DNA from 4 places in the Mesorhizobium sp. M0408 genome. Region 4 is predicted to be linked to each of the others. Evidence: predicted binding sites of a transcription regulator. Region 4 holds the regulator's gene; each other region holds the start of a gene.
What was found. Region 4 encodes LexA, which represses DNA repair genes until DNA is damaged. Its sites were predicted from a motif close to TGTTCNNNNTGTGTTCNG; they were not measured.
Positions count from the first base shown of each region.

Region 1 (7,381 bases), on a different contig from region 4:
TGCAGGCCTACGTCTTCGCCGTGCTGACCTGCATGTATCTGAACGACGCCCTGCACCCTTCGCACTGATTTAGAGTTTCCGGCATTGCCGCCGGATGGAATCGCAACGGAATTTTAGATCCAAAGGAGTTGAATAAATGGACGCAGAAGCAGCAAAGTACATCGGCGCCGGCATCGCATGCCTCGGCATGGGCGGCGCGGGCATTGGCCTCGGCAACATCTTCGGCAGCTATCTGGCGGGCGCGCTGCGCAACCCGTCGGCCGCCGACGGCCAGTTCGGCCGTCTGATTTTCGGCTTCGCCGTGACCGAAGCGCTGGGTATTTTCTCGCTTCTCATCGCGCTTCTCGCCCTGTTCGGCTGAATACTTGTTCGGCTGAACGTTGGGAAGAATTGAACAGGCCGGCCGCGATCCTGCGGCGGGCCTGAATTTCGGGGATAGTCCATGTTCGTGACATCTGCCTTTGCGCAAGAGTCCGCGCCCGCCGCAACGGAAGGCGACACGCACGCCGCCACCGGCGTGCCCGCCGAGGCGCACGGCACGTTTCCGCCATTCAATCCGGCGACGTACCCGTCACAGCTGGTGTGGCTGGCAATCACTTTCGGGCTGTTCTATCTCTTCTTGAAACGGGTGGTGATGCCGCGCGTTGGCGGCATCATCGACGTGCGCAACGACCGCATCACGCAGGATCTCGATCATGCTGCCCGGCTGAAAGGCGAGGCCGATGCCGCCGTTGCCGCCTATGAGCAGGAATTGGCGGAAGCCAAGGGCAAGGCCAATGCGATCGGTCAGCAGGCCAACGATGCGGCCAAGGCGGAAGCCGAAGCTGCCCGCAAGACGATCGAGGCAGCGCTTGACCAGAAGCTTGGCGAGGCCGAGGCGCGCATATCTTCCATCAAGGCCAATGCCATGAAGGAAGTCGGCACGATCGCCGAGGACACCGCTTCGGCCATCGTCGAGGCGCTTGTCGGCGGCAAGGCCAGCAAGGCCGAAATCGCGGCCGCGGTCAAATCCGTGGCCGGGTGAGGAGCGCATCATGGACGCCACATCTCTCGCGACGCTTTGGGCAACGGTTGCTCTCGTAATCTTCCTCGGCATCGCCATCTACATCAAGGTGCCGGGCATGATCGCCAAGGCGCTCGATGCGCGTGCCGACAAGATCAGCAGCGAGCTCGAGGAGGCGCGCCGGTTGCGCGAAGAAGCCCAGCAGCTGCTTGGCCAATACCAGCGCAAGCGCAAGGAAGCCGAGCAGGAGGCCGCGGCCATCGTTGCCGCCGCCAAGCGTGAAGCCGACATGCTTGCCGCCGAGGCGCACAAGAAGACCGAGGACTATGTCGCCCGGCGTACCGCTTTGGCCGAGCAGAAGATCGGCCAGGCCGAGCGCGAAGCAATCGGCGAAGTGCGTGCCAGCGCCGTCGATATCGCGGTAGAGGCCGCGCGCGCGCTGCTGGCCGGCAAGATCGACGCCAAGGCCGGCGCCGACCTGTTCAACGCCTCGCTGCAGGATTTGAAGTCGAAGCTGAATTAAGCGACTTCATCGAGAAATTCATCGAAAGCCGCCCGGGAAACCTGGCGGCTTTTTTGTTAGCGAAAGCGGCCAAGCGCGTAATCTCCCCCCTCGAGGGGGAGATGGCCGGCAGGCCAGAGGGGGTAGCCGCGCGTGAGGCGCCAGCCCTTCTCTTTCGTCCCGCATGGCGTCGCGCCAGGACGTACCGACCCCCTCTGTCGCCTTTGGCGACATCTCCCCCTCAAGGGGGGAGATTACGCCTAGCCGACAGGGTCGCTCAATCCAAACCCGAAAAACCCTCTTCCTCCAGCACCTCGGTGCCGCCGAACCGGAACGGCGCGAAGGAGGCGCGGTGCAGCCGTGCCACTGGCCCGTGCAGATCGATCGCCGTGCGATGGCGGACAGTGGCGTAGCCCATATGCAGCTCGAAGCCGTAATGCGCATGATGGCTGCCGCAGCCGCACATCATACGGTCGCGCATCACCTTGGCGACGATCGAGGCTGCGGCGATCGACTGCGAGCGCTGGTCGCCCTTGATCAGTGCTTTGCCCTCGCAGGGCAGGCCGGGCGGCACGTCGCGGCCGTCGGCCAGTGCCAGCTTCGGCCGGATTGACAGGCCGGCCACGGCACGGCGCATCGCCTCCAGGCTGGCCTTGAGAATGTTGGAGGCATCGATGCCTTCGGCACTGACCGAGGCCATCGATACGGCGAGTGCGGAGCCGAGGATTTTCAGGAACAGCGCCTCACGCTGCAAATGCGTCAGCCGCTTGGAATCGTCGAGGCCGTCGGGGATGTTGGCGGGATCGAGCACCACCGCTGCCGCCACCACCGGCCCGGCGAGCGGGCCGCGGCCGGCCTCGTCCATCCCCGCCACCGGCCACAGGCCTTCGGCCATCGCCTTCGTCTCGAACGAGAAGTCGGGTTTCTCGACAATTTCGAAGAGAAGCGGAGAATCGGAACGCGGGCGAGCCATGGTGCGGCGAGGTTCGCATCGGCTCCGATTCTCCGCAAGTCCCTCCGGGTCGGGCGGGGCACCGGACCAGGAGGGGCTACCGTCTGCAAGCCCGGGGACAGGACAGGCCGGACGGGATTTTTGCCTGTTGCCGGCCGTTTCAACCGGCTGGCGCGAGACGCTTTGTCACAGCAGCATCAGCTGCTCGGTTGCCTTGGCAGCGGGGACGAACCGGTCGGTCCTGAGCGAGCGCCGCTCGGCGTTGAGGCCGAGCCGTTTGGCAGCGATCTCGAAACGCCGGCCGATCTGCCAGGCATAGGGACCGGAGCCTTTCATGCGCTTGCCCCATTCCGAATCGTAGTCCTTGCCGTCGCGCATCGAACGGATCAGCGACATGACGTGGCGATAGCGATCGGGATAATGGCGCAGCAGCCAGTCCTTGAAGATTGGCGCGACCTCCAGCGGCAGGCGCAGCAGCACATAACCGGCCTCGCGCGCACCCGCTGCCCGTGCCGAATCGAGGATGCGCTCCATCTCCGGGTCGGTCAGTCCGGGGATGATCGGCGCGACCATCACCGAGGCCGGTATGCCGGCATCCGAAAGCTGCCTGATCGCCTCCAGCCGCTTGGTCGGCGTCGACGCGCGCGGCTCCATCGTTCTGGCCAGCATCCTGTCCAATGTCGTCACCGACAGCGCCACCTTGGCCAACCCGCGCTCGGCCATGCGCGACAGAATGTCGATGTCACGTGTCACCAGCGCCGATTTGGTGACGATGCCGACCGGATGGCCGCGCGCCTCCAGCACTTCGAGGATCTCGCGCATGATCCGGTATTGCTTCTCGATCGGCTGGTAGGGATCGGTATTGGTGCCGATGGCGATGGTGCGCGGCTGGTAATTATCCCTGGACAATTCCTTGTCGAGCAGCCGCGCCGCATCCGGCTTGGCAAACAGCTTCGATTCGAAATCCAGCCCCGGCGACAGCCCCATGAAGCTGTGCGTCGGCCGCGCGAAACAATAGACGCAGCCATGTTCGCAGCCACGATAGGGGTTGATCGAGCGGTCGAAGGAGATGTCGGGCGATTCGTTGCGGGTGATGATGGTGCGCGGCTTCTCGACCTGTACCTCGGTCTTGAACGGCGGCAGCTCCTCCAGCGAATTCCAGCCGTCGTCGAACACATGCCGGCTGACCGGCTCGAAACGGCCGGACGGATTGATGCCCGCCGACCTGCCGCGATTGCGGTCCGGGCGGACGCGCATGCCGCTCTGCTCGATCATCGCATTCGCCATCTCGGCCCTGCCAGCGCCGAAGGCTGCAATATCGGCACGCACGATCTGTTCCATTTTGGCCCTTTCCCAGGGACTGTCCGCCCGCTGTCGAATCGCTCTGCTCATGAATGTATTCCTATCGCTTTGATGAGAACAAAGCAAGAACTTATTCGCGGCGCGCCGCAAAAACTGGCGCTGCCCACCGCTTTCCGCTATTCGGCTAGACATGCTCAGCGTCCTGATCGAAACCCTGAATGACGAGGAGGGCCTTGCCCGCACGCTCGCCTCGCTGATCAGCGGCGCGGTCGAAGGCGTGGTGCGCGACGTTCTCGTCTGCGATACCGGCTCGACCGATCAGACGCACCGCGTCGCCGAACATGCCGGCTGCCACTATGTCAGCGGCGGCATCGCCGCCGGCATCAGGCAGGCCAAGGGCGACTGGCTGCTTTTGCTGGAACCGGGAGCGCGGCTGGGAGAGGGCTGGATCGACGAGGTCGTCGCCCATACGGCGAGGCAAACCATGGCGGCGCGATTTTCGCGGGCACGCGGCAGCCGCGCGCCGTTCCTGTCACGGGTCTTTGCCGGAAATCGCGCTCTCGCCGAAGGCTTGGTGATCAGCAAGCGTCAGGCCGCCGCGCTGTCGAAGAATGCCCGCAGCGCCGAAGCGATCGCCCGCGGCCTGGCGACCAGGAGGCTCCACGCCGAGATCTGGGTCGCGCCGCGGAAGTGACGGCTTACCGTGCCGGTTCAGGGAACCCCGCCCAAACAAATTTTCTGGCGGGTCGTCGTTTATTGTGCATTGCACAAAATCTGGCTGGGGGTTACCATTCCCGGCGATATGGGCGAATAGGGTTTTGGGGTGTGCCGGAGCGGCGACGACTAACGTCGATGCTGTTCCCTCGATATTGTGAGGACCCCGATGACCCTTTCAAGCCCTGACAAGTCCGGCGCTGCAAGCCTCGAGGCGATCGCACGCAACGGCGGTACGCTGCGCCGCATCGCCGCCCGCATCCCGACCTATCTTTCCGACCTTCGCGAGAATCCGGCATGGCTGCCGATGTTCATGCTGGCCCGCACCATGCCGGCGCGGCGGCTGCACTGGCGCGGTGCAAAGCCCGTTCGGCCGGCGCGCAATGTCGGTGAAACGATGTTCGCCGGCGTCGACCGCGATGCCGTCGTCGGCGCGCTGCGCACCGAGGGGCTCTATTCGGGCCTGATGCTGCCGGCCGCCATCCATGAGGAGATTGCCCGCTTCGCCGAGCGCACGCCATGCTTCGGCAATTTCGACCGCCGGCTGGAATTCCTGCCCGAAAAACACGCCGATGCCGAAAAGCATTTCGGCCGCCCGCTGCTCAGCGGTCACTATTTCGAGCGGGTCCTCGACTGCAGCGCTGCGGTCGCCGTGCAACGTGATCCGCTGCTTCTCGACGTCGCGGCACACTATCTCGGCAGTCAGGCCAAGCTGATCACCACCCGCGTCTGGTGGAGCTTTCCGACCGGTGGCGTCTCGGACGCCGACAAGAACATGGCCTCGCTCGGCAAATACCATTTCGACCTCGACGACTGGCGCATGCTGAAATTCTTTTTCTACCTGGTGCCGGTCGACGCCGACACTGGGCCGCATGTCTATGTCCGCGGCTCCCACAACCGCCGCATCCTGAAGCATCAGCTGACGCTGCTGGTCGGCCATTCGGCGGAAGAGGTGCTGGGCGTCTACGGCGAGCAGAGCCCGGTCACGCTGACCGGGCCGGCCGGCCTCGGCTTTGTCGAGGATCCGTTCGGCTTCCATATGGGCACCGTGCCGACGCGCACGCCGCGGCTGATGATGGAGGTTGGCTTCGGCGTCTCGCCGCCGTCGCGCCGGCGTTTTCACGGCGAGCCGGTCATTCGCTAAACCGAGGTCGCTTGGCTGATACCTCGGTTCGTCTCAGCCGCGCCGCAAATGCTCGTCCAGCCGCGGCATGATCTCGACGAAGTTGCAGGGCATGTGCCGGTAGTCGAGCTGCGGCTTCAAGATGCCGTCCCAGGCGTCCTTGCAGGCGCCGGGCGAGCCCGGCAGCACGAAGACGAAGGTGGCATTGACGACGCCGCCGGTTGCCCGGCTCTGGACCGTCGAAGTGCCGATCTTGTCGTAGGAGATGCGGTGGAACACTTCGGAAAAGCCGTCCATGCGCTTTTCGAAGATCGGCTCCAGCGCTTCCGGCGTCACGTCGCGGCCGGTGAAGCCGGTGCCGCCGGTGGTGATGACGACATCGATCGCATCGTCCTTCGACCAGCCCAGGACCTTGTCGCGAATCTTATCGCGGTCGTCGGTGACGATGTCGCGGGCGGCCAGGACATGGCCGGCCTTGGCAATGCGGTCGGCCAGCGTCTGCCCGGATTTGTCGTCGGCGAGGCTGCGCGTATCGGAAACGGTCAGCACCGCGATACGCACGGGAACGAAGGGGCGGCTCTCGTCAATCCTGGCCATGGGCATCAACTTCCGATGTCACGCTTCGCGTCGCCGCGACAAACCAGTCGGGATGGCGGCTGCGAATATCGACGGCCGCGCGCTTGGCCACATTGCCGGTCTCGAACAGCCCGAAACAGGTGGCGCCGGAACCGGACATCCTGGCAAAACCGGCTCCGGCCTTGTTGAGAACGGAAAGCGCCTTGCCGATGGCGGGCTGGATTGCACGCGCCGCAGGCTCGAGATCGTTGCGGGTGCTCTCCAGCCAGTTGCGGATGCTGTGGAAGTCGAGGCTGTGCGGCAGCGGCGGCAGCCCCGCATTGTCGCGGCGGCCAAGCGCCTCGAACACGTCGGCCGTCGAGACGGCAGTGCCGGGATTGACGAGCACCAGACCCAGCGCCGGGAAACCCGGCACGAGCGTCAGCTCGTCGCCGACGCCGCGGGCTATCAGCGGTCTGGCTGCGAGGCACATCGGCACGTCGGCGCCGAGCGACAGGCCGATCCGCGCCAGTTCGGCATCGCCGACATCAAGTCCCCAGGTCTGGACCAGGGCGCGCAGCACAGCCGCCGCATCGCTCGACCCGCCGCCGACGCCGGACGCAACCGGCAGGTTCTTTTCGAGCCTGATGGCGACAGCCGGTGCGTGCTGGGGACCGGCCTCGCGCCGCAGTGCATCGCGCGCTCTCACCACCAGATTATTGTCGTCGACCGGAACCGCGGAGGCGTATTTGCCGGACACGGAAAACCCATCGCTGTCGGCAAGTTCCGTCTCGATGCGATCGCCGAAGCGCGTGAACACAGCCAGGCTTTCGATCGTGTGATAGCCGTCGGCGCGCCGGCCGGTGACGTGCAGCGCGAGATTTATCTTGGCGTGCGCATGTGACGCCCGGATGCTGGCCTCGGAGTTCACTGGCTCGGCCGCGAGGGGGACGACGGTCAATCCTTGGCCAGACGGTATTCGCCGGTCTTCGGGTCCTTGACCAATGTTCCCATTGTACCGTTGGCGGCTTGCTTTTCGGTACGCCGCACCTTGGCGGTCACACGCTCGGCTTCCCTGACGAAGGAGCGGTAGCCGAAATAGGCGGCAATGCCGACGACGGCGAAGAAAATGATCTGCGGCATGTCAAACTCCTCCCTCGCAAGGCCGGCAAGGCGGCCGGTCGGGTCGGTTGATGATTTATGCTAGACGCTTTCACCAGCTTTTCAAAG
Region 1 covers NZ_JAMYRO010000002.1:353,973-361,353, reverse strand. Annotated here, with positions in the region: gene NKI67_RS03900 (F0F1 ATP synthase subunit A) at 1-68, shown strand, start outside; gene NKI67_RS03895 (F0F1 ATP synthase subunit C) at 137-361, shown strand; gene NKI67_RS03890 (F0F1 ATP synthase subunit B) at 443-1,024, shown strand; gene NKI67_RS03885 (F0F1 ATP synthase subunit B) at 1,035-1,526, shown strand; gene rnhB (ribonuclease HII) at 1,783-2,478, opposite strand; gene NKI67_RS03875 (PA0069 family radical SAM protein) at 2,644-3,798, opposite strand; gene NKI67_RS03870 (glycosyltransferase) at 3,950-4,453, shown strand; gene NKI67_RS03865 (phytanoyl-CoA dioxygenase family protein) at 4,643-5,617, shown strand; gene moaB (molybdenum cofactor biosynthesis protein B) at 5,651-6,193, opposite strand; gene NKI67_RS03855 (4-(cytidine 5'-diphospho)-2-C-methyl-D-erythritol kinase) at 6,180-7,082, opposite strand; gene NKI67_RS03850 (membrane protein) at 7,109-7,294, opposite strand; gene NKI67_RS03845 (S49 family peptidase) at 7,376-7,381, opposite strand, start outside.
Region 1: NKI67_RS03875 (PA0069 family radical SAM protein) is a predicted target of LexA. The motif match lies at 3,873-3,890, and genes of this name have one in related genera.

Region 2 (7,381 bases), on a different contig from region 4:
ACCGGAAACCATACCGTCTCGGTCGCCACGTCGCCGGAGCCGGCCCAGCTTTTGCGCGCCTCCGCTTTCTGCCGCTCCATCGCCTCGGTGAAGCCGGCAAGGTTGACCGAGATGTTGCGCTGGCGCAGCGCGTCCTGCGTCAGATCGAGCGGAAAGCCATAGGTGTCGTAGAGCTTGAACGCTGTCTCGCCATCCAGCATGTCGCCGGAGGCCAGCTTTTCCGTCGCCTCCGAAAGCAAGCCCAAGCCGCGCACCAGCGTCTTGCGGAAGCGCGTCTCTTCCAGCTTCAGCGTTTCGGTGATCATCTGTTCGCCGCGCACCAGTTCCGGGTAGGCTTGGCCCATCTCGCGGACCAGTGCCGGCACCAGGCGCCACATCAGCGGATCGCGGGCGCCGAGCAACTGCGCGTGGCGCATAGCGCGGCGCATGATGCGACGAAGCACGTAGCCGCGTCCTTCGTTGGACGGCAGCACGCCGTCGGCGACCAGGAAGCAGGACGAACGCAGGTGATCGGCGATGACGCGCAACGATGCGACGGCGTCCGCATCCGGACCTTTGCCAAGCGCCGACGACGCAGCGTCGATCAGGTGGCGGAACAGGTCGGTTTCGAAGACGCTTTCAACCCCTTGCAGGATGGATGCCATGCGCTCGAGGCCCATGCCTGTGTCGATCGACGGACGCGGCAGGTCGACGCGCTCCTCCTTCGTCACCTGTTCGTACTGCATGAACACCAGGTTCCAGAATTCAAGGAAACGGTCGCCATCCTCCTCGGGGCTGCCGGGAGGGCCGCCCCAGATATGCTCGCCACGGTCGATGAATATCTCCGAACACGGCCCGCAAGGTCCAGTGTCGCCCATTGCCCAGAAATTGTCCGAAGTCGCGATGCGGATGATGCGATCGTCCGAAAGGCCGGCGATCTTCTTCCAGTACGAGGCCGCCTCGTCGTCGGTGTGGTAGACGGTGACCAGCAGCTTGTCCTTCTTCAGCCCGAACTCCCTGGTGATCAGGTTCCAGGCAAGCTCTATGGCCCGCTCCTTGAAATAGTCGCCGAAGGAGAAATTGCCGAGCATCTCGAAGAAGGTCAGGTGGCGCGCGGTGTAGCCGACATTGTCGAGGTCGTTGTGCTTGCCGCCGGCGCGAACACTCTTCTGGGCAGTCGTGGCGCGCGAATACGGCCGCTTCTCCAGACCGGTGAAAACGTTCTTGAACTGCACCATGCCGGCATTGGTGAACATCAGCGTCGGGTCGTTGCGCGGCACCAGCGGGCTTGACGCGACGACCTCGTGACCTTCCTTGCGAAAATAGTCGAGAAATGCCGACCGGATCTCGTTGACGCCACTCATGAATACTGCCTTTTCGAGAGAACCGCCGGCTGCCGGCGGAAAATAGACATGGCCTTTTAGCGGTCGCACCGCAGCCTGTCCAGAAACACCAAATGGGCTCAAATCCCGGCTTTCACCAGCGCCTTGAAATGCGTCTGCCTCGCCGTCAAACGCGAACCGCCGGCCCTGGGCCGGCGGTTCGAAACGCATCGATTACGCAAACTCAAAATCAAAACATCAAATCGAAACCTGGCTGAGGCTCAGCGAGGCGTCGCCTGCCCTACATCACCCCGGCGTCGTCCTCGAAACCGTCGTCGCTGCTTTCGGAGCCGCCGTTCTCAAGGAATTTCTCAGCGATCAGCCCGGCATTCTGCCGTAGCGCCAGCTCGATCTCGCGCGCCGTGTCGGGATTGTCGCGCAGGAACAGTTTTGCGTTTTCGCGGCCCTGGCCAAGACGCTGCGAATTGTAGGAGAACCAGGCGCCCGACTTTTCGACCACGCCCGCCTTGACGCCGAGATCGACCAGCTCGCCGGTCTTGGAGACGCCCTCGCCATACATGATGTCGAACTCGACCACCTTGAAGGGCGGCGCCAGCTTGTTCTTGACGACCTTGACGCGGGTCTGGTTGCCGACGACCTCGTCGCGATCCTTGACCGAGCCGATGCGGCGGATGTCGAGGCGGACCGAGGCATAGAATTTCAACGCATTGCCGCCGGTCGTCGTCTCGGGCGAACCGAACATGACGCCGATCTTCATGCGGATCTGGTTGATGAAGATGACCATGGTGTTGGAGCGCGAGATCGAGGCGGTGAGCTTGCGCAGTGCCTGGCTCATCAGGCGGGCCTGCAGGCCGGGCAGCGAATCGCCCATCTCGCCTTCGATTTCCGCCCGCGGCGTCAACGCCGCCACCGAATCGACCACCAGCACGTCGATGGCGCCGGAGCGCACCAGCGTGTCGCAGATCTCCAGCGCCTGCTCGCCGGTATCGGGCTGCGAGATCAAAAGGTTTTCGAGATCGACGCCGAGCTTGCGGGCATAGACCGGGTCGAGCGCGTGCTCGGCATCGACGAAGGCGCAGATGCCGCCCTTCTTCTGGGCTTCGGCCACCGTGTGCAGCGCCAGCGTCGTCTTGCCCGAGCTTTCCGGCCCGTAGATCTCGACGATGCGGCCGCGCGGCAGACCGCCGACGCCAAGCGCGATGTCCAGCCCAAGCGAGCCGGTCGGCACCGTTTCGATCTCGACGACCTGCTCGTTCGCGCCGAGCCGCATGATCGAGCCCTTGCCGAAGGCACGCTCGATTTGCGACAGCGCCGCATCCAGAGCCTTTGATTTGTCCACCGCTTTGTCCTCTACAAGCCGCAAAGAATTCTGAGCCATGATACATCACCCCGTGGTCGTCAATGGAGGCCGGACAATCCCGCAATCCTTAAAAGAATGTACCTCATTTGTTCTCATTTGTCAATGAGCACCAAGGGTTTGAAAAATAACGCATATCCCTATTTGTTCTATTTTTGTTTCGCAATTATTGCTTCCGATGTGTCTCGCCTCGCATGCGGCGCCGTTGCCGTCACCAACCGAATCGGACCCGCGATTGCAGGGTTCCGCCCGGCGACCTAGTCTCCCCCGGGCAACAGCTAAAGGGCATTTTGACGGCATGATCAAATCCCCGACGATCCTGGCCGTGGGCGGCGCCTATATCGAGCGGCGCGGCCGGGTTGCCGGCGCCTTCGTGCCGGCCGCTTCCAACCCCGGCACGATGCGCGAGCATGTCGGCGGTGCCGTCTTCAACGCCTTGCGCTGTGCGGTGCGACGCGGCGCCTCGGCCTCGCTGCTTTCGGTGCGCGGCGGCGATGCCCTTGGCGACACGGTTTTACGCGCCGTCACCGAGGCCGGCATTGCCGACCTGTCGGCGGTGTTCCTCGACCGAGCAACGCCAAGCCATACGATGCTGATCGATAGCGACGGCGGGCTGATCGCCGGCCTTGCCGACATGGTGCTCTACGAGCTGGCGCTTCCCAAGCAGATCCGCCGCGCCAAGGTGCGGGAAGCGATCGGTTCGGCCGACGCGGTGCTGTGCGACGCCAACCTGCCGTCGACCGCGCTGGGGCGGCTGGCGGCACTCGCCGCCGACAAGCCGGTGTTTGCGCTTGCGGTCTCGCCCAATAAGGCGGCGCGGCTGATGCCGGTGCTCGACCGTCTGGCGCTGGCCTTCATGAACCGGCAGGAGGCCGGCGTGCTCGCCGACGTCGGCATCGATGCTGACGATCAAGGCATCGTCGACGGCCTAATACGCGCCGGGCTGAAAAGCGGCGTGATCACCGCCGGCGACGAACCAGTGCTCGGTTTCGACGAATTGAGCGCGTTCTCGATCTCGCCACCGCCGCTACAAAAGCGGACCGATACTGCCGGCGCCGGCGACGCATTGGCAGGCGCCACGATCGCTGCCCTGCTGCGCGGCCTGACGCTACGCGCGGCACTGCGCGAAGGCATTGCCGCAGCTATGCTCGTCGTCGAGAGTGCCGCCTTCACCAGCGCTGGCTTTGCCGAAGCGCTGGCGCTCGTGCCCGAGGCGCGGGACCTGGCATGAAGTGCGGCCCGGAATTGCCGAAGCATGACGCAGCCTATTTGCCGGCGCGCCGTCCTGCCTCGTAGGCGCGGCGTGCCCAGATCGCCATCTCGTCGGGATCGTCGAAGGCGCTGTCGGGAACGCTCCAATAGGGCATCGACACGAGCTTGCCGTGGCGCGAGCCGGTATAGGTCCATTGCCGGCAGCCGGCCGCTTCGAAATCCGGGGCGCTTTCGGCGTCGGCCTTCAGCATCAATTCGCCACGGATGACGATGGCGACGATGACGCCGTCGAAATAGATGCCCTTGCCGCCGAACAGCTTGCGGATGCTGACCGGGCCGAGGCCTTCGAAAAGCTCTTCTATGCGCTCGTTGTCCATGCGGCGATCATGTCACCCGGATTTCCCCTTGTCATCGACGCAACCGGCACCATCCTGACAAGTTCAGAATCAATTTCCTCGGAGTTTTTCATGCCGCTTCTGCTCAAAGGGTCCTGCCGGTGCAATGCCGTGCGTTTCGAGGTGGAAAGCCACACGCCGGTGCCGTTCATGCTGTGCTACTGCTCGATCTGCCGCAAGCAGCAGGGCGGCGGCGGTTTTGCCATCAATCTCGGCGCCGATTACGAAACGCTGAAAATCCAGGGCAAGCGCCATCTCGGCGTCTACCGCGCCGAGATCGAGGACGACGAGCACCCGCAACGCGAGACCTCGACGGGCGAGCGGAACTTCTGCACGAAATGCGGGACGGCACTCTGGCTCTACGATCCGACCTGGCCGGAGCTGGTGCATCCGTTTGCCTCGGCGATCGACACAGACCTGCCGAAACCGCCGGAGAAGGTGCATCTGATGCTGAAATACAAGGCGAACTGGGTCGAGCCCGACATCGGCAAGGGTGACAAGGTGTTCGACGTCTACCCGGAGGAGTCGATCGCAGACTGGCACAAGCGAACGGGGATGTGGGTGGATTAGCTTCGGCAGTCCCCCTCATCCGGCCCTTCGGGCCACCTTCTCCCCGCTGGGGAGAAGAGACTGGCTCAACCGTTCGCGACCTCTTCTCCCCTCGGGGAGAAGGTGGCCGCGAAGCGGCCGGATGAGGGGGTCTCGCGAAATCCTACTAAGGAAAAGAAAATTCTCAGGCCGAAGCGCGTGCTTCGGCCAGTGCCTTCAGATCAGCCGGCTTCAATTCGACCGATTCGCCGCAGCCGCAGGCCGAGCTCTGGTTCGGATTGCGGAAGGTGAAGCCGGTGCGCAGCGTCGTCTGCTCGAAATCCATCTCGGTGCCGAACAGGAAAAGGGCCGCCTCCGGCGCGACATAGACATGGGCGCCGTCACGCTCGATATGGTCGTCCTTGGTATTGGGTTCGGTCACCAGATCGACCGTATATTCCATGCCGGCGCAGCCGCCCTTCTTGATGCCAAGGCGAATGCCATGCGCATTCTCACGGGTCGCAACGATCTCGCGAACCCGGTCGGCGGCCTTTTCGGTCATCGTGATGACGGCGAAGCGTCCCATGTTTTCCTTCTCCATGCGCGCAGGTTCAAGGCCTGCCGAATGATTCCTCACCTAAAATGGTGAAGTTTTGTACCCGGCGCAAGTGCGCCAGCCTCTGGCTGGTCGGATGCTAGTACCACCCAACCGCCACCTGCGCCTCTTCCGACATGCGGTCGGGCGACCAGGGCGGGTCGAAGGTCATGTTGACCTCGACGCCGGAGACGCCTTCGACGGCGCCGACGGCGTTTTCGACCCAGCCCGGCATTTCGCCAGCCACCGGGCAGCCCGGCGCGGTCAGCGTCATGTCGATCTTGACCGAGCGGTCGTCCTCGATGTCGATCTTGTAGACCAGGCCGAGCTCATAGATGTCGGCCGGGATTTCCGGGTCATAGACCGTCTTCAGCGCCGAGACGATGTCGTCGGTCAGCCGCGCCAGTTCGTCGGCGGGAATCGTTGACCCGGAAACCGCCGCATTGGTGGTCATATCCAGTGCCGTGCTTTCGGCGGTGTGGCTGGCATCATCCATGATCGTCACCCGAAGAACTTTCGCGCCTTTTCCAGCGCATCGGCCAAAGCATCGACTTCAGCCCTGGTATTATACATGCCGAACGATGCCCTGCATGTGGATGTTACGCCGAAGCGTTTCAACAGCGGCTGGGCGCAATGGGTGCCGGCGCGCACCGCCACGCCCTGCCGGTCGATGACCATCGACACGTCGTGCGCGTGGATGCCCTGCAGCTCGAACGAGATGATTGCGCCCTTGCCGGGCGCATCGCCGAAGATGCGCAGCGAGTTGATGGCGCGCAGTTTTTGATGCGCATAATCCTTCAGATCGGCCTCGTGCGCGGCGATGCGCTCACGTCCGATCTTTTCCATGTATTCGAGCGCCGCACCAAGTCCGATCGCCTGCACGATCGGCGGCGTGCCGGCCTCGAAACGGTGCGGCGGGTCGTTGTAGGTGACGATGTCTTGCGTCACCTCCTCGATCATCTCGCCGCCGCCCATGAACGGGCGCATGCGCTCCAGAATATCCTTCTTGCCGTAGAGCACGCCGATGCCCGACGGGCCATAGACCTTATGGCCGGTGAAGACGAAGAAATCGCAGTCGAGGTCCTGCACGTCGATCGGCATATGCACGGCGCTCTGGCTGCCGTCGACCAGCACCGGAATGCCGCGGGCATGCGCGATGCGCACGATCTCCTTGATCGGCGTCACCGTGCCCAGCGCGTTCGACATATGGGTGATGGCAACCAGCCTGGTGCGGTCGGTCAGCCGCTTCTCGAATTCCTCGATATGGAAGACGCCGAGATCATCGACCGGCACCCAGACCAGCTTGGCGCCCTGCCGCTCGCGGATGAAATGCCACGGCACGATGTTGGAATGATGCTCCATGATCGAGAGCACGATCTCGTCGCCTTCGCCGATGTTCGGCATGCCGAAACCATAGGCGACCGTGTTGATCGCCGCCGTGGTGTTCGAGGTGAAGACGATATTGTCGGTGCTCGGCGCATTGAGGAAACGGCGCACCGTCTCGCGAGCCCTCTCATAGGCGTCGGTCGCGGCATTGGACAGGAAATGCAGGCCGCGATGGACGTTGGCGTATTCCTGGGAATAGGCGTGCTGGATGGCGTCGAGCACCGCCTGCGGCTTCTGCGCCGAGGCGCCATTGTCGAGATAGACCAGCGGTTTGCCGTAGACTTGCCGCGACAGGATCGGGAAGTCGCGGCGGATCGCCTCGACGTCATAGGGGATGTTTTCGACTTTCTGGTCCATCTCGAAGTCCTTGCCGCGCTGCCGCGTTCCTTCCAACACCCCTCATCCGTCTTGGCGCTTCGCGCCAATCCACCTTCTCCCACAAGGGGAGAAGGAGAGGCGCGTTTCCTTCTCCCCTTGTGGGAGAAGGTGGCCGAGCGAAGCTCGGTCGGATGAGGGGTGCTGGCCGAAGCGCCAGGCCCTCATCCACTTTATCCGTGCGCCACGAACCAGTTGTCGAGTCTCGCTT
Region 2 covers NZ_JAMYRO010000019.1:143,696-151,076, forward strand. Annotated here, with positions in the region: gene alaS (alanine--tRNA ligase) at 1-1,343, opposite strand, end outside; gene recA (recombinase RecA) at 1,603-2,700, opposite strand; gene NKI67_RS22620 (PfkB family carbohydrate kinase) at 2,978-3,910, shown strand; gene NKI67_RS22625 (TfoX/Sxy family protein) at 3,945-4,268, opposite strand; gene NKI67_RS22630 (GFA family protein) at 4,359-4,856, shown strand; gene sufA (Fe-S cluster assembly scaffold SufA) at 5,020-5,400, opposite strand; gene NKI67_RS22640 (SUF system Fe-S cluster assembly protein) at 5,510-5,905, opposite strand; gene NKI67_RS22645 (cysteine desulfurase) at 5,911-7,152, opposite strand; gene sufD (Fe-S cluster assembly protein SufD) at 7,344-7,381, opposite strand, start outside.
Region 2: recA (recombinase RecA) is a predicted target of LexA. The motif match lies at 2,825-2,842, and genes of this name have one in related genera.

Region 3 (7,381 bases), on a different contig from region 4:
CTTCCAACGCCATCGTTGTCGCCAGTGCAGCGCGCACGCCCGTCGGCTCCTTCAACGGCGCCTTCGCCAACACCCCAGCCCATGAATTGGGTGCCGTCGCCGTCAGGGAAGCGCTGGTCCGTGCCGGCGTCGACGGCAAGGAGGTGGACGAGGTCATCCTCGGCCAGATCCTGACCGCGGCTCAAGGGCAGAACCCGGCGCGGCAGGCGGCAATGGCTGCCGGCGTACCGCAGGAGGCGACCTCCTGGGGCCTGAACCAGCTCTGCGGCTCGGGCTTGCGCGCCATCGCGCTCGGCATGCAGCAGATCGCCCAGGGCGACGCGAGGATCATCGTTGCCGGCGGCCAGGAATCGATGTCGATGGCTCCGCATGCACAGCATCTGCGCGGTGGCGTCAAGATGGGCGATTTCAAGCTGATCGACACCATGATCAAGGACGGCCTGACCGATGCCTTCTATGGCTATCATATGGGCAACACCGCTGAGAACGTCGCCCGCCAGTTCCAGATCACCCGCGACGACCAGGACCAGTTCGCACTGGCTTCCCAGAACAAGGCCGAGGCCGCGCAGAAAGCCGGGAAATTCAAGGACGAGATCGTTGCCTTTACAGTCAAGGGCAGGAAGGGCGACACCGTAGTCGACCAGGATGAATACATCCGCCACGGCGCGACAATCGATGCCATGACCAAGCTCAAGCCCGCCTTCGATAAGGAAGGCACGGTGACTGCTGCCAATGCTTCCGGCATCAACGACGGTGCCGCCGCCGTGGTGCTGATGACCGAAGCGGAAGCCGCAAGGCGCGGCATCACACCGCTGGTGCGTATCGTTTCCTGGGCGACCGCCGGTGTCGACCCGCAGATCATGGGGACGGGACCGATCCCCTCCTCGCGCAAGGCGCTGGCCAAGGCCGGCTGGTCGGTCGGCGACCTCGATCTGGTCGAAGCCAACGAGGCCTTTGCCGCGCAGGCCTGCGCCGTCAACAAGGACATGGGCTGGGATCCGGCCATCGTCAACGTCAATGGCGGCGCCATCGCCATCGGCCATCCGGTCGGCGCCTCGGGCGCCCGCATCTTCAACACGCTGGTCTACGAGATGCGCCGCAGAAGTGCCAAGAAAGGCCTTGCCACGCTGTGCATCGGCGGCGGCATGGGTGTTGCCATGTGCGTGGAAGCAATGGGATGAATGGCAAATTGTGAATGGTGAATGGTGAATGGTGAATGGAAGATCGGAGGGCTTACGCAATAACCATTCACCATTCACCATTCACTCTGGGAGGGAAACGCATGACAAAGGTTGCAATCGTCACAGGCGGGTCGCGCGGCATCGGCGCGGCGATATCGGTCGCCTTGAAAAGCGCCGGCTATTCGGTCGCCGCAAACTACGCCGGCAATGAGGAAGCGGCGGCAAAGTTCAAGGCCGCGACCGGCATCCCGGTCTATAGATGGTCGGTCGCCGACTACGAGGCCTGCGCCGCCGGCATCAAACAGATCGAAGCCGATCTCGGTCCCGTCTCGGTGCTGGTCAACAATGCCGGCATCACTCGCGACGCGATGTTCCACAAGATGACGCGCGAGCAATGGAAAGAGGTCCTCGACACCAACCTTTCCGGCGTCTTCAACATGACGCATCCGTTGTGGGGCGGCATGCGCGACCGCAAGTTCGGTCGCATCATCACCATCTCCTCGATCAACGGCCAGAAAGGCCAGGCCGGCCAGGTCAATTATTCGGCCTCGAAGGCCGGCGATATCGGCTTCACCAAGGCACTGGCCCAGGAAGGCGCGCGCGCCGGCATCACCGTCAACGTCATTTGCCCCGGGTACATCGCCACCGAGATGGTCAAGGCAATGGACGAGAAGGTCCTCAACGAGCGCGTCATCCCGCACATCCCGGTCGGCCGTCTCGGCGAGCCGGAGGAAATCGCGCGCTGCGTCGTCTTCCTCGCTTCCGACGATGCCGGTTTCATCACCGGCTCGACCATATCAGCCAATGGCGGCCAGTACATCGCCTGATCGTTTATCTTTACGTTGAGACAGATACGCGCTTGGACGAACGGGCCTGCAAAACGGCCCGTGTATAGCGGTCTTCCCGTTGCAAGATCTCGATGCAGCACGCTGCCCCAATCCGGCACGCAAAGGTTAACGGCAAACTCGCAGCCTGTGCAAAAACCGCCCGGCAGCCTGTGGATTCTAGGTGGAAAAGCTGTTCACAACACAACATGCTGCGGTGAACAAACCAAGAAACTTCGGCTATCTCTGATTCGTCGCCGATTCGTTCCGGCTTTGAGCGGAACGTTAACGGCGAGAGCTGAAAACACCCTCGAAATGATTAAAGCGCGTTAGGAAACATCAATAATTTCATAATGTTGTGCGAAGCAGATTGGCCAGCCACGACCATTCACCGGCAGAGGTTAACCGCAGTGCTCGCGTGGATGCCGCCTGCATAAATCGGGCCAGTTTCCGTGATTCAGCATGTGGTGAGGTACGCCGACAGAAAACCCAGATGTAGCCGTGAACAAACCCTGAATCAGCGCGAGTCAGTGATTCGTCGCTGATTCGTTCCAGACTCGTTCCAACTGTTAATCGGGAACAGATTTTCTGGCTTCGAACCAACCAATCGGCCTGCCCTCGGCATATTCCGCTTTCGCTTCGTGCCCGAAATCCCTATGTGTCGCCTGTCATACGCGGCCAATATGGGCGCGCTCCCGACAATGCGAGGCAGAGAGCCTTATTTCCAGGCCAATGAACATCTATCCGAAACACACTGAACCGCTGATCCTGTCGGGTCGAGACGTGACGGCCGTGCTCGGCCCGACCAACACCGGCAAGACCCACCTCGCCATCGAACGCATGGTGGCGCACGAAAGCGGCGTCATCGGCCTGCCGCTCAGGCTGCTTGCCCGCGAGGTCTATACGCGCGTCTGCGAGAAGGTCGGCGCCCATAAGGTTGCGCTCATCACCGGCGAGGAAAAGATCCAGCCGGCTGGCGCGAAATACTCGGTCTGCACCGTGGAAGCGATGCCGCGCGAGACCGACGCCGCCTTCGTTGCCATCGACGAGGTCCAGCTCGCCGGCGATCTCGAACGCGGCCACATCTTCACCGATCGCATCCTGCATCTGCGCGGCCGCCAGGAGACGCTGCTGCTTGGCGCCGCTACCATGCACGGCATCCTGCAGCGCCTGCTGCGGGGTGTGTCGGTGGTGACCCGGCCACGCCTGTCGCATCTTGCCTATGCCGGCTCGAAGAAGCTGACCCGCCTGCCGCGGCGCACCGCGATTGTCGCCTTCTCGGCCGACGAGGTCTATGCCATCGCCGAGCTGATCCGCCGCCAGCAGGGCGGTGCCGCGGTCGTGCTCGGCGCACTCAGCCCGCGCACCCGCAACGCCCAGGTGGCGCTGTTCCAGTCGGGCGACGTCGACTACCTCGTCGCCACCGACGCCATCGGCATGGGCCTCAACCTCGACCTCGACCACGTCGCCTTCGCCCAGAATCGCAAATTCGACGGCTACCAGTACCGCAACCTGACGGCGGCCGAGCTCGGCCAGATTGCCGGCCGCGCCGGCCGGCATCTGCGCGACGGCACCTTCGGCGTCACCGGCCAGGTCGATCCGCTGGATGATGAACTGGTCAACAAGATCGAGGCGCATGATTTCGACCCGGTGAAAGTGCTGCAGTGGCGTACCGCGCATTTCGATTTCGCCAACCTCGATGCGCTGAAGCGCTCGATTGAGACCAACGCCCCGGTCGAAGGCCTGACGCGCGCGCTGCCGGCAGTAGACGCGCAGGCGCTCGAGCATCTGTCGCGCGACGAGGACGTCCGGGCACTCACCACCGATGCCAGGCGCGTGGCGCTGCTGTGGGAAGCCTGCGCGCTGCCCGACTACAGGAAGATCGCGCCGGCCCAGCACGCCGACTTGATTGCCTCCATTTACATGGACCTTGCCAGGCATGGCCATGTCGACGAGAACTACATGGCCGAGCAGGTGCGCCGTGCCGACACCACCGAAGGCGACATCGACACGTTATCGCACAGGATTGCCCAGATCCGCACATGGACCTTCGTCTCCAACCGGCCCGGCTGGCTGGCCGATCGGGCACACTGGCAGGAAAAGACGCGCGAAATCGAAGACAGATTGTCGGATGCGCTGCATGAGCGGTTGACGAAACGTTTTGTAGACCGCAGGACTTCCGTCCTCATGCGGCGCCTTAGAGAAAACACGATGCCTGAAGCCGAAATCAGCCCAACCGGAACCGTCCTCGTCGAAGGCCATCACGTCGGCGAGTTGCAAGGTTTCCGCTTCACCGCCGACCAGAGCGCCGGCGGCGAAGACGCCAAGGCGGTGCGGGCGGCGGCGCAGAAGGCGCTTGCCGCCGAGTTCGAGTCGCGGGCCGAGCGTTTCGGCGCCTCTGCCAATGGCGACATTGCGCTGGGTTCGGATGGCACGCTGCGCTGGATCGGCGCCCCGATCGGCACGTTGGTTGCCGGCGAAGACGCTTTGAAGCCGCGTCTCGTTCTGCTCGCCGACGAGCAACTCACCGGCCCGGCCCGCGACAAGGTTGCGGCGCGCGCCGAGCGCTTCGTCAATTTCCAGATCGAATCCCTGCTGAAGCCGCTGGTCGACCTCAAGAATGCGGAGCAGATCACCGGCATCGGCCGCGGCATCGCTTTCCAGCTTGTCGAGCATCTCGGCCTCATCAACCGTCGCGACATCGCCGACGAGATGAAGTCGCTCGACCAGGAAGGCCGCGCGGCGCTTCGCCGTCTCGGAGTGCGCTTCGGCGCCTACCATGTCTTCGTGCCGGCGCTGATCAAACCGGCGCCGGCCGGGCTGATAACGCTGCTGTGGGCGCTGAGAAACGACGGTAAGGACAAGCCCGGCTTCGGCGATGTCGTTCACGCACTGGCCTCCGGCCGCACCTCGGTGGTCATCGATCCGACCTTCGACAAGACCTTCTACAAGCTTGCCGGCTACCGCAATCTTGGCCGGCGTGCTGTACGCGTCGATATTCTCGAACGGCTGGCCGACCTGATCCGGCCGGCGACCAACTGGAAGCCGGGCCTCGGCCCTCGCCCCGACGGCGCCTATGACGGTCAGTCCTTCATGGTCACGCCGCCGATGATGTCGATCCTCGGCGCCACCGCCGACGACATGGAAGAAATCCTGAAGGGACTCGGCTATCGCGCCGATGCCAAACCGGCGGCCGAGGTCAAGGCGCGGCTCGAAGCACAGGACAATGCCGCGCGTGAAGCTGCCGCTGCAAAGCAGGCGGCGGAAGAGGCTGCGCGAGTCGAGCAGGCGAGGATGGCGGAAGCATCTGCCGCGGCAGAGCCGCCGGCGGAGGCTTCGGAACCTGTGTCGGATGCGGCTCCTGTTGCGGAGGCGGCGGCCGAAGCTGTGACCGAAGCGACGGCAGAGCCTGTCGCGGAAGCTCCAGCCCCTGAAGCTGCGGCAGAAGTCACGCAAGAGACCCGGCCCGCCGCGGAGGCGACTGCTGAAGCGCCTGCGGAACCAGCGGCCGAGCCAACGGCGGAACTTGGGGCAGAAACTGAGGCTGCGGCACCGGCAGAACCGCCGGTTTCCGACACTACGGAAGCATCGCCGGCCGAACCTGCAGCGACGGCAGGAGCCGTCGCCGGCGAAGCTGCTCCAGAAGCCGAGGAGCCAAAACCCATCCTGTTATGGCGGCAGGGCCGTTTCGACCAGCGCCCGCGTCATCGCCAGCATGACAACCGCCCCCGGGACAATCATCGGGACGGTCGCGCGCGCAATGGTCAAGCTGCGCCGGGCGGCCGCAGCGATGCGCCGGCAGATGCCGGCGGGCAGCCGACGCCGGGCGACCGGCCCGCCCGTCAGGGGCGTCACGATCAGCGCGACGGCGCCGGCAAGCCACGCTTCGACCGCAGCAAGTTCAAGCCCAGGCCGCAAGGCGAGGCGGCAGAGCAGCGCGCCGGCAAGCCGCAAGGCGAACGCCCCGACCGGCGCGAAAACCGGCCCGACTGGAAGGCTGGCCGGCAGGACGGCAAAGGCGGCGCCCAAGGCGCAAAACCCGCCTTCCAGCCAAAGCCGCGTGAGGAACGCCCGGTCCGCTTCGACCCGGACTCGCCCTTCGCCAAGCTCGCCGCGTTGCGCGACCAGCTGAAGAAGTAGGCTGCTCGTCCAATGGTCACTGATGCCCGCCAGCGCATCGACAAGTGGCTGTTCTTCTCGCGCGCGGTAAAATCGCGCACGCTGGCAGCCAAGCTGGTCGTCGCCGGACGCGTCCGCATCAATCGCGACAAAGCAGCGCAGGCCTCCGATACGGTCCGGCCGGGCGACGTTTTGACCATCACGCTGGAGCGGCGGATCTTCGTCTGGAAGGTCCTTGGCACCGGCGTACGGCGTGGCCCGGCCGAAGAGGCCCGCCTGCTCTACGAGGACATGTCGCCGCCCCCCGCGCCCAAGGGCGAGGCGCTTCCGGATGCGGTGCCGCCGTTGCGCGAGGCCGGCAGCGGTCGCCCGACCAAGAAGGAACGCCGCCAGACCGACCACCTGCTCGGCGACGATTGAGCAAGGTCGAACGCCCGCTTTGCCGGCCTTCCGGAATTCCATTCCGGAAACCGCGGCACCGCTGGCAGGGGCCGCCCTTGCCACCAGCGGACAAAGGCGTTACCTCACCAAAAAAGCCCAATAAAATGGGACGTCCCGGAGCCGACCAATGACCTATGTCGTGACCGACAATTGCATAAAATGCAAATACATGGACTGCATCGAGGTCTGTCCGGTCGACTGCTTCTACGAAGGTGAGAACATGCTCGTCATCCACCCGGACGAGTGCATCGATTGCGGCGTCTGTGAACCGGAATGCCCGGCCGACGCGATCAAGCCCGACACCGAGTCGGGCCTCGACAAATGGCTGCAGATCAACACCGAATATGCCGACAAATGGCCCAACATCACCGCCAAGAAGGAGCCGCCGGCCGACGCTAAAAATTTCGATGGCGAAACTGGCAAGTTCGAGAAATATTTCTCCGCCGAGCCCGGCGAAGGCGACTGACGAGCCTGCCGGCTGCGGCGGCCTGACGCCGCGTAACAGACGTGATACATTAACTGCCTTGACAGGCGGCGACGGCGCGTGGCCTTCGCGCGTGCAGCAAAACCTTGATTCTTCCGACTTTTTGTGTTATATCAACCAAACATGCCGGTGACACAACGTCGATTTATGGCGCAAACGCCCCAAATCACTGAAAGGTGAATTTCTCAATCCGGACCAGAGCGATCTGGGGCAGGCGGTCGCAATGTTGCGATTTGCCGGTCCTGGCCTTTCCGGTGAGTTCATCGTTGTGTGGCTAAGGACCGGTCACCCCGGTCGCACGAGTTCGGGCCGGCACGATGCCGGTACCACAA
Region 3 covers NZ_JAMYRO010000003.1:91,213-98,593, forward strand. Annotated here, with positions in the region: gene NKI67_RS04465 (acetyl-CoA C-acetyltransferase) at 1-1,181, shown strand, start outside; gene phbB (acetoacetyl-CoA reductase) at 1,283-2,008, shown strand; gene NKI67_RS04475 (helicase-related protein) at 2,738-6,145, shown strand; gene NKI67_RS04480 (RNA-binding S4 domain-containing protein) at 6,158-6,544, shown strand; gene fdxA (ferredoxin FdxA) at 6,693-7,031, shown strand.
Region 3: NKI67_RS04475 (helicase-related protein) is a predicted target of LexA. The motif match lies at 2,553-2,570, and genes of this name have one in related genera.

Region 4 (7,381 bases):
CTTGGCGCGCGGATCGTAATTCTTGTAAACGCGGTGGCCAAATCCCATCAATCGGAACGGATCGTTCTTATCCTTGGCGCGCGCAATGAATTCCGGGATGTGATCGACATGACCGATCTCGCCCAGCATGTTCAGGGCTGCCTCGTTGGCGCCGCCATGTGCGGGACCCCACAGGCAGGCGATGCCGGCAGCGATACAGGCAAAAGGATTGGCGCCCGACGAGCCGGCCAGGCGGACGGTCGAAGTCGAGGCGTTCTGTTCGTGATCGGCGTGCAGGATGAAGATGCGCTCCATCGCGCGGGCCAGCACCGGATTGATCTTGTATTCCTCGCAAGGCACGGCGAAGCACATATGCAGGAAATTGGCTGCGAAATTCAGCTCGTTCTTCGGGTAAATGAATGGCTGGCCGATGTGGTATTTATAGGCCATCGCCGCGATCGTCGGCATCTTGGCGATCAGCCGCATTGACGCGACCATGCGTTGATAGGGGTCCGAGATATCGGTGGAATCGTGATAGAAGGCCGACAGCGCGCCGACCACGCCGCACATCACCGCCATCGGATGCGCATCACGGCGGAAGCCGGTGAAAAAGCGCGACATCTGCTCATGCACCATGGTGTGGCGCGTCACCCGGTAGTCGAAATCGTCCTTCTGCGCCTTGGTCGGGAGTTCACCATAGAGCAAGAGATAGCAGACTTCGAGGAAGTCGCCGTGCTCGGCCAATTGGTCGATCGGGTAGCCGCGGTGCAAAAGAATGCCGGCATCGCCATCGATGAAGGTGATTTCCGATTCGCAGCTCGCCGTCGACGTAAAACCGGGATCGTAGGTAAAGACGCCGGCGGTGTTGTAGAGCGAACCGATGTCGATGACGTCAGGTCCTACCGAACCACTTCGTATCTTGAATTCATGGATTTTGCCGCCGAGTTCCAGTTTGGCCGTCGATGCCTGGGTTTTGCCGCCAAATTCCATTTTTGTCGCAGGTTCGGTCATAGCAAACTCCTTTTTGTTTCCTCAGGCCGGCAAAGGCAAAATATCTGAACCCAACACGTCAAAAACATCGGAATACGCACATTTGCGCCCGCAATTAAATCTGCGCGGCAGATTAGGCCAAGACCCAATGTTGCACTGCGAAACACACCTTTCAATGCCAATCTTCTTGGGCCAGTTTGCTAATCGATTTGATCAGCGATCCGCGCCAGGCTTTCCTCGCGGCCAAGCACGGCCAGCACATCGAAGACACCTGGCGAGGTACTTTTGCCGGTGAGCGCGGCGCGCAAAGGTTGGGCCACGGCGCCGAGTTTATGGCCGGCGGCCTGCGCATAGTCGCGGATCGCGGCTTCGGCTGAGGCGGCAGACCACTCCGAAACCGTGGCTAGTGCCGCATGAGCGCCCCGCAGGATCGCGCGCGCCTCACCGCTGAGCAGCGCCGCCGCCTTCTCGTCGACCGGCAGCGGCCGCTCGACGAAAAGGAATGCAGCCCCTTCAACAAGTTCGACCAGCGTCTTGGCGCGCTCCTTCAGGCCCGGCAAAGCGGCAAGCAGTTGCGCCCTGCGTCTGTCGTCGAGGCGCGCCGCGATTGCCGGGCCGCCTTCAAGATAGGGCAGAGTGGCGATGAAGATGTCGAGCAGCGCCGCGTCGTTCATCCGGCGCATATGCACGCCGTTAAGCGCCTCGAGCTTGGCGAAGTCGAAACGGGCGGCGCCCTTGTTGACGTCGCCAATGTCGAACCATGCAATCATGTCGGCGATCGACATGATCTCATCGTCGCCGTGGCTCCAGCCAAGCCTCGCCAGATAGTTGAGCAGCGCCTCCGGCAGGTAGCCCATGGCGCGATAGGCTTCGACGCCAAGCGCACCGTGCCGCTTCGACAGCTTGGCGCCGTCGGCACCGTGGATCAGCGGGATATGCGACATCGACGGCACCTCCCAGCCCATGGCCTGATAGATTACGGTCTGGCGTGCGGCGTTGGTCAAATGATCGTCGCCGCGGATGATGTGGGTGATGCCCATGTCGTGATCGTCGACGACGACGGCATGCATGTAGGTGGGATTGCCGTCCGAGCGCAGAATAATGAAATCGTCGAGATCCTTGTTGGGAAAGCGCACGTCGCCCTGGACGCGGTCATGCACCACCGTCTCGCCGTCTGTCGGCGCCTTGATGCGGATCGCCCCCTTGGCGCCGGGCGGCGCCTCCGACGGGTCGCGGTCGCGCCAGCGTCCATCATAGCGGGGAGGCAGCCCCTTGGCGCGTGCGCTCTCGCGCATTGCCTCTAGCTCGGCAGGCGTCGCATAACAATAATAGGCCTTGCCCATACGAACGAGTTCCTCGGCCACCTCGCGATGGCGCGGCGCACGCTCGAACTGCGACACCGGCTCGCCGTCCCATGTCAGGCCAAGCCAGGAAAGCCCGTCGAGAATGGCCGCGCTTGCCGCATCGGTGGAGCGCTCGCGGTCGGTGTCCTCGATGCGCAGCAGCATCGTGCCGCCTGTGTGCTTGGCATACAGCCAGTTGAACAGCGCCGTGCGCGCGCCGCCAATGTGCAGATAGCCGGTGGGCGAGGGGGCAAAACGGGTGACGACCTTATCGGGCATGGAACTCTCAGGCGGGCGAAGGAAGTGGGTTTGCGGACTTTCGCGCGTTGCGCGTTCATGTAGCATAGGAGGTCGAGGGCGCAAGGGGCAGACCCGATGGCTGTGCGAGGCCGTGGTGCGGGCGAGGGCGAGGACGTTGGCAGCGGCGTCAGCGAACGCTTGCTGTTTGCCGCACCCCCGCCTGTCCTGCCGGCACCGGCATTGCTACCCGCTCCGCGCTTCGATGCTCCGTCGCTGCCGGCCAGCGACCCAGCAACGGTTCTCGTGCCCGCGGGCGAGCCCATCGTACGCCTGCCCAGGCGTTTCCGCCTCCCGTCACCGTCCCGTATCCGCAACAGCGTAACCTCGGCAGCCGGCCTGGAACTCGACCGCGGCATCGCCTTCCTGCTGGTGCCGGTGTTCCTCGCATGCGGGGTGGTCGTATATTTCGGGCTGTCGGTGGAGCCGGCCTTTCCACAGCCGATCGCAATCGCGCTCCTCGCGGCCCTTTGTGCCGTCGTCTCGCGGTCATGGCCCAGGACGCGCCTGTGCTTCATGGTGGCGCTGCTCTGCGCGCTTGGCGTACTTGCCGCCAAGTTCGAGACATGGCGTGTCGGAACGCATATGCTCGGCTCCGAAATCTCGACGCGGCTGACGGGTCGCGTCGTATCGTACGAGCCCATGGCGAGCGGCCGCATCAGGCTGACAATCGATGTGATCTCAACGGCCAGGCCGACACTGCGCTACATGCCGGAACGGGTCCGCGTTTCGGCGATGAAGATACCGGCTGAGCTGACCGCCGGTTCCGAGATCACCGGCTATGTGCGGCTGCTGCCGCCGACCGGCCCGGTGCGGCCCGACAGCTATGATTTCTCCTTCGACAGCTATTTCGCCGGTATCGGCGGCAGCGGCTTTTTTCTCGGCAATCCGAAAGTCGTGTCGTCGGGCAGCATGCCGCTTGCCGCGCAGCTTTCTTCCGCGATCGAAGACGCGCGCGAATCGATCGCCGACCATATCCGCAGCCGCATCGGCGGTGCCGAGGGCGAGATTGCTGCTGCGCTGATCGTCGGCGTGCGCGCCGGCATTCCCGAGGAGATCAACGAAGCGATGCGGCGCACCGGCATCTACCACATCATCTCCATCTCGGGGCTGCATATGGCGTTGGTCGCCGGCACCATCATGGCGCTGCTGCGGGGTGCCTTTGCGCTGTTTCCCGATTTCTCATCGCGACGGCCGGTCAAGAAATATGCCGCGGCCGCCGCGCTTTTTTCGATTGCGGCCTACCTCGTCTTTTCCGGCATTGTCGTTGCGGCCGAACGCAGCTTCATCATGCTGGCGGTGATGCTTATCGCCGTGCTGTTCGACCGGGCCGCGCTCACCATGCGCAACCTGGCGATCTCGGCCATCGCGGTCATCCTGGTGTCGCCGCACGAGGTGGTCGGTCCGAGTTTCCAGATGTCCTTCGCCGCGACGGCGGCCCTTGTCGGCGCCTATGCAGGCTGGTCCGATTACCGCGCCGGCAGGGCCACCACGCCGCCACCGCGGCGGTCGCCGCTACGCTTTGCCACTCGAAAGGTCCTGTTGGGCATGTGCGGTCTGGCGATGACCTCGATCATTGCAGGGAGCGCCACGGCGCTTTTCGCCATATGGCATTTCCAGCGCGTGGCGCCGCTCAGCCTGTTCGCCAATCTGGCCATCATGCCCATCGTCTCACTGGTCGTCATGCCCTTCGCCGTTCTCAGCGCGCTGGCGATGCCGTTCGGTGCGGATGGCCCTTTCCTCTATGTCATGGGCAAGGGGCTGACGGCGATGATCGCCCTGTCCGGGTGGATCTCGGAGCGCTCGCCGATCGATGCGGTCGGGCTGATTTCGCTGAGATCCGTCCTTCTGGTGACGATCGCCCTCGTCATTGCCAGCATGGCGACGACCTGGTTGCGGCTGGCGGCACTTCCTTTTGCGCTCGCCGGCTTGCTGACGACAACGCAGACACGCATACCCGACGTATTGGTCTCGGAGGACGCGCGGCTGGTCGCGCTGCCGATCGGCAGCGGTGAACTCGCGGTCAACCGGGCACGCCCGAATGAGTTCACCATCGACAACTGGAAACGCGCGCTCACATCAGAGGCCATCGTCGCGCCGGAAACGCCTGGAAAGAACGACCCGCAATTCGACATTGCCGATCCGGCCGACCTACCGCCGGGCATGCCGTTCATTTGCACGGACGGCCTCTGCCTTGCCATGCATCCATCCGGCGCGATCATCGCGCAAGCCAAGGACCGCGATACTGCGCGGCCAGCCTGCGCCTTTGCCAGCTTGATCGTCATCGACGACGCCACCGCCCATAACCCCTGCTACTACGACCGGCTGGTCCTCGTCGTCACCAAACGGCAACTGGCGCGCGCGGGAAGTGCCGCCGTCTATTTCGATCCACAAGCGGCAACACGCGCCGAGATCCGCTTCGCCGTCGAAAAATCATACCGGCCCTGGCACGTGCAGCGGAAATTTTCACGCGCGGCACGGGGCCTGCCGCCATACCGCAGGGCCGACAACCCCAAAGCCGGCGCCAAGGGCGGAGCTCAGTAGCGGCGGATCAGTCCGACGAGCTTGCCCTGCACCTTGACCCTGTCTGGTCCGAAGATGCGCGTCTCGTAGGCCGGATTGGCGGCTTCCAGGGCGATCGAGGCGCCCTTGCGGCGGAACCGCTTCAGCGTCGCTTCCTCCTCGTCGACCAGTGCCACCACGATCTCACCGGGGCTCGCCGTATCGGCATTGCGGATGATCACCGTGTCGCCGTCGAAAATGCCAGCCTCGATCATCGAATCGCCTTTGACCTCGAGCGCATAATGCTCGCCGCCCATGATCATATCCGGCGGCACCGAAATCGAATGCGTCTGGTGCTGGATGGCATCGATCGGCACACCGGCCGCGATGCGGCCCATTACCGGGATCGAAACGGCGGCGACGACATCGTCGTCATTGCCGGCTGCAGGGACACGCGACGATGTCGGCTTGCCCTGCCGAGGGGCGCCTTGCCCAAGGCTGCCCTGGATGACACTCGGCGAGAACTTGCGTGCCGCATTGAGGCCGGGGGCGATCGAGTCAGGCAGGCGTAGCACCTCCAGCGCACGGGCCCGGTTGGGCAAACGGCGAATGAAGCCGCGCTCCTCCAGCGCCGTAATCAGCCGGTGGATTCCGGATTTGGAAGCCAGATCGAGCGCTTCCTTCATCTCGTCGAATGAAGGCGGGATACCGCTTTCCTTCAACCTTTCGTGGATGAACATAAGCAGTTCGTGTTGTTTGCGTGTCAGCATAGCGACCCCCAACAGAATCAGAAAAACAAACCCAGAACAAACACTATCTGTTCCAGTTGTGTTCCGCAACTGTTTAAAGTTTAATGAATGCGTTAAGGCTCGGGAAACAAACGACGTCCCCTACCGGCGTACCGCATTTTCACCGCCGCGAGCCTCATCGCCTTGATTCTGCTTTCGTTTGCGCCCTTCTGGCCTCCTAGAAGGCGGCACTGGCATCGGCCGTCGGTCGGCAAAAGGCACGGAATTGAACCCGTATCGACTGTGCGGTTTGGTCAATGCACCGTGAACGAAACGAATTCAAAACGCCAACCTCGGGTTAAGTCCCGGTTTCCACCGCCTGGTCAGGCTGCTTCTCGCCGGTGGAGCCTTGCTGCGCGCAACCAGGTAATGGAAGAACAGTCGATGCGTGTCCGGCGTTGCGTTGGATCTTGGGGGAGCAGACAAATCATGACAGGAATTCCCGATCTCGTGGCCATAAAGGCGATGGATGCCGCGGATCCGTTGCGCGCGATGCGCGACCGCTTTGTGTTGCCGCAAGGAGTGATCTATCTCGACGGCAATTCGCTAGGAGCTGCTTCACGTGCCGCTTTCGATGAACTGCACAAGGCCGCGACCGAAGAATGGTCGCATGATCTCATCCGCGCATGGAACACGGCCGGCTGGTTCAACATGCCGCTTGAACTTGGCGACCAGCTCGGGCGCCTGATCGGTGCCGCGGCCGGCCAGACGGTGGTCTGCGACACGACATCGGTCAACATCTACAAGCTGCTGCACGCCGCCATGGCCATGCGACCGGAGCGGCAGGTCATCGTCGCCGAGGGCGATAGTTTTCCGACGGACCTCTACATGGCCGAGGGTGTGGTTTCGACGCGAAAAGATACGCTGCTGCGCCTCTCGGGGGTCGACGCGCCGACCATCGAAGAGCTGATCGACGAACGCACCGCCGTGGTGCTGGTCAACCACGTCAACTATAAGTCGGGCGAACTGCGCGACATGCCGGCGCTGACGCGCAGGGCTCAGGAAGCCGGGGCGATGATCGTCTGGGATCTCTGCCACACCGCCGGCGCGATGCCAGTCGAACTCGACAAGGCAAACGCCGATTTTGCCGTTGGCTGCACCTACAAATATCTGAATGGCGGCCCGGGCGCGCCTGCCTTCATCTATGCGGCTGAGCGGCATCTTTCCGACATCCAGCAGCCGCTCACCGGCTGGTGGGGCCATGCACGGCCCTTCGCCTTCGAGCCAGGCTATGCGGCCGGCACCGGCATCCGCCGGTTTCTGTGCGGCACGCAGCCGGTCCTGTCGATGCGCACGCTGAAGGGCGCGCTCGACATCTGGAACGATGTCGACATGACGGCGGTGCGCAAGAAGAGCATCGCACTGGCGGATCTGTTCATCGAGCTTGTCGAGGCAAAGTGCGGCACTTACGGGCTCACGCTCGAAAGCACGCGCGATGGGGAAAAACGCGGCAGCCAGATTTCATTCATGCATGAGCATGGC
Region 4 covers NZ_JAMYRO010000013.1:170,390-177,770, reverse strand. Annotated here, with positions in the region: gene gltA (citrate synthase) at 1-990, opposite strand, end outside; gene gltX (glutamate--tRNA ligase) at 1,170-2,591, opposite strand; gene NKI67_RS17520 (ComEC/Rec2 family competence protein) at 2,688-5,153, shown strand; gene lexA (transcriptional repressor LexA) at 5,147-5,881, opposite strand; gene kynU (kynureninase) at 6,329-7,381, shown strand, end outside.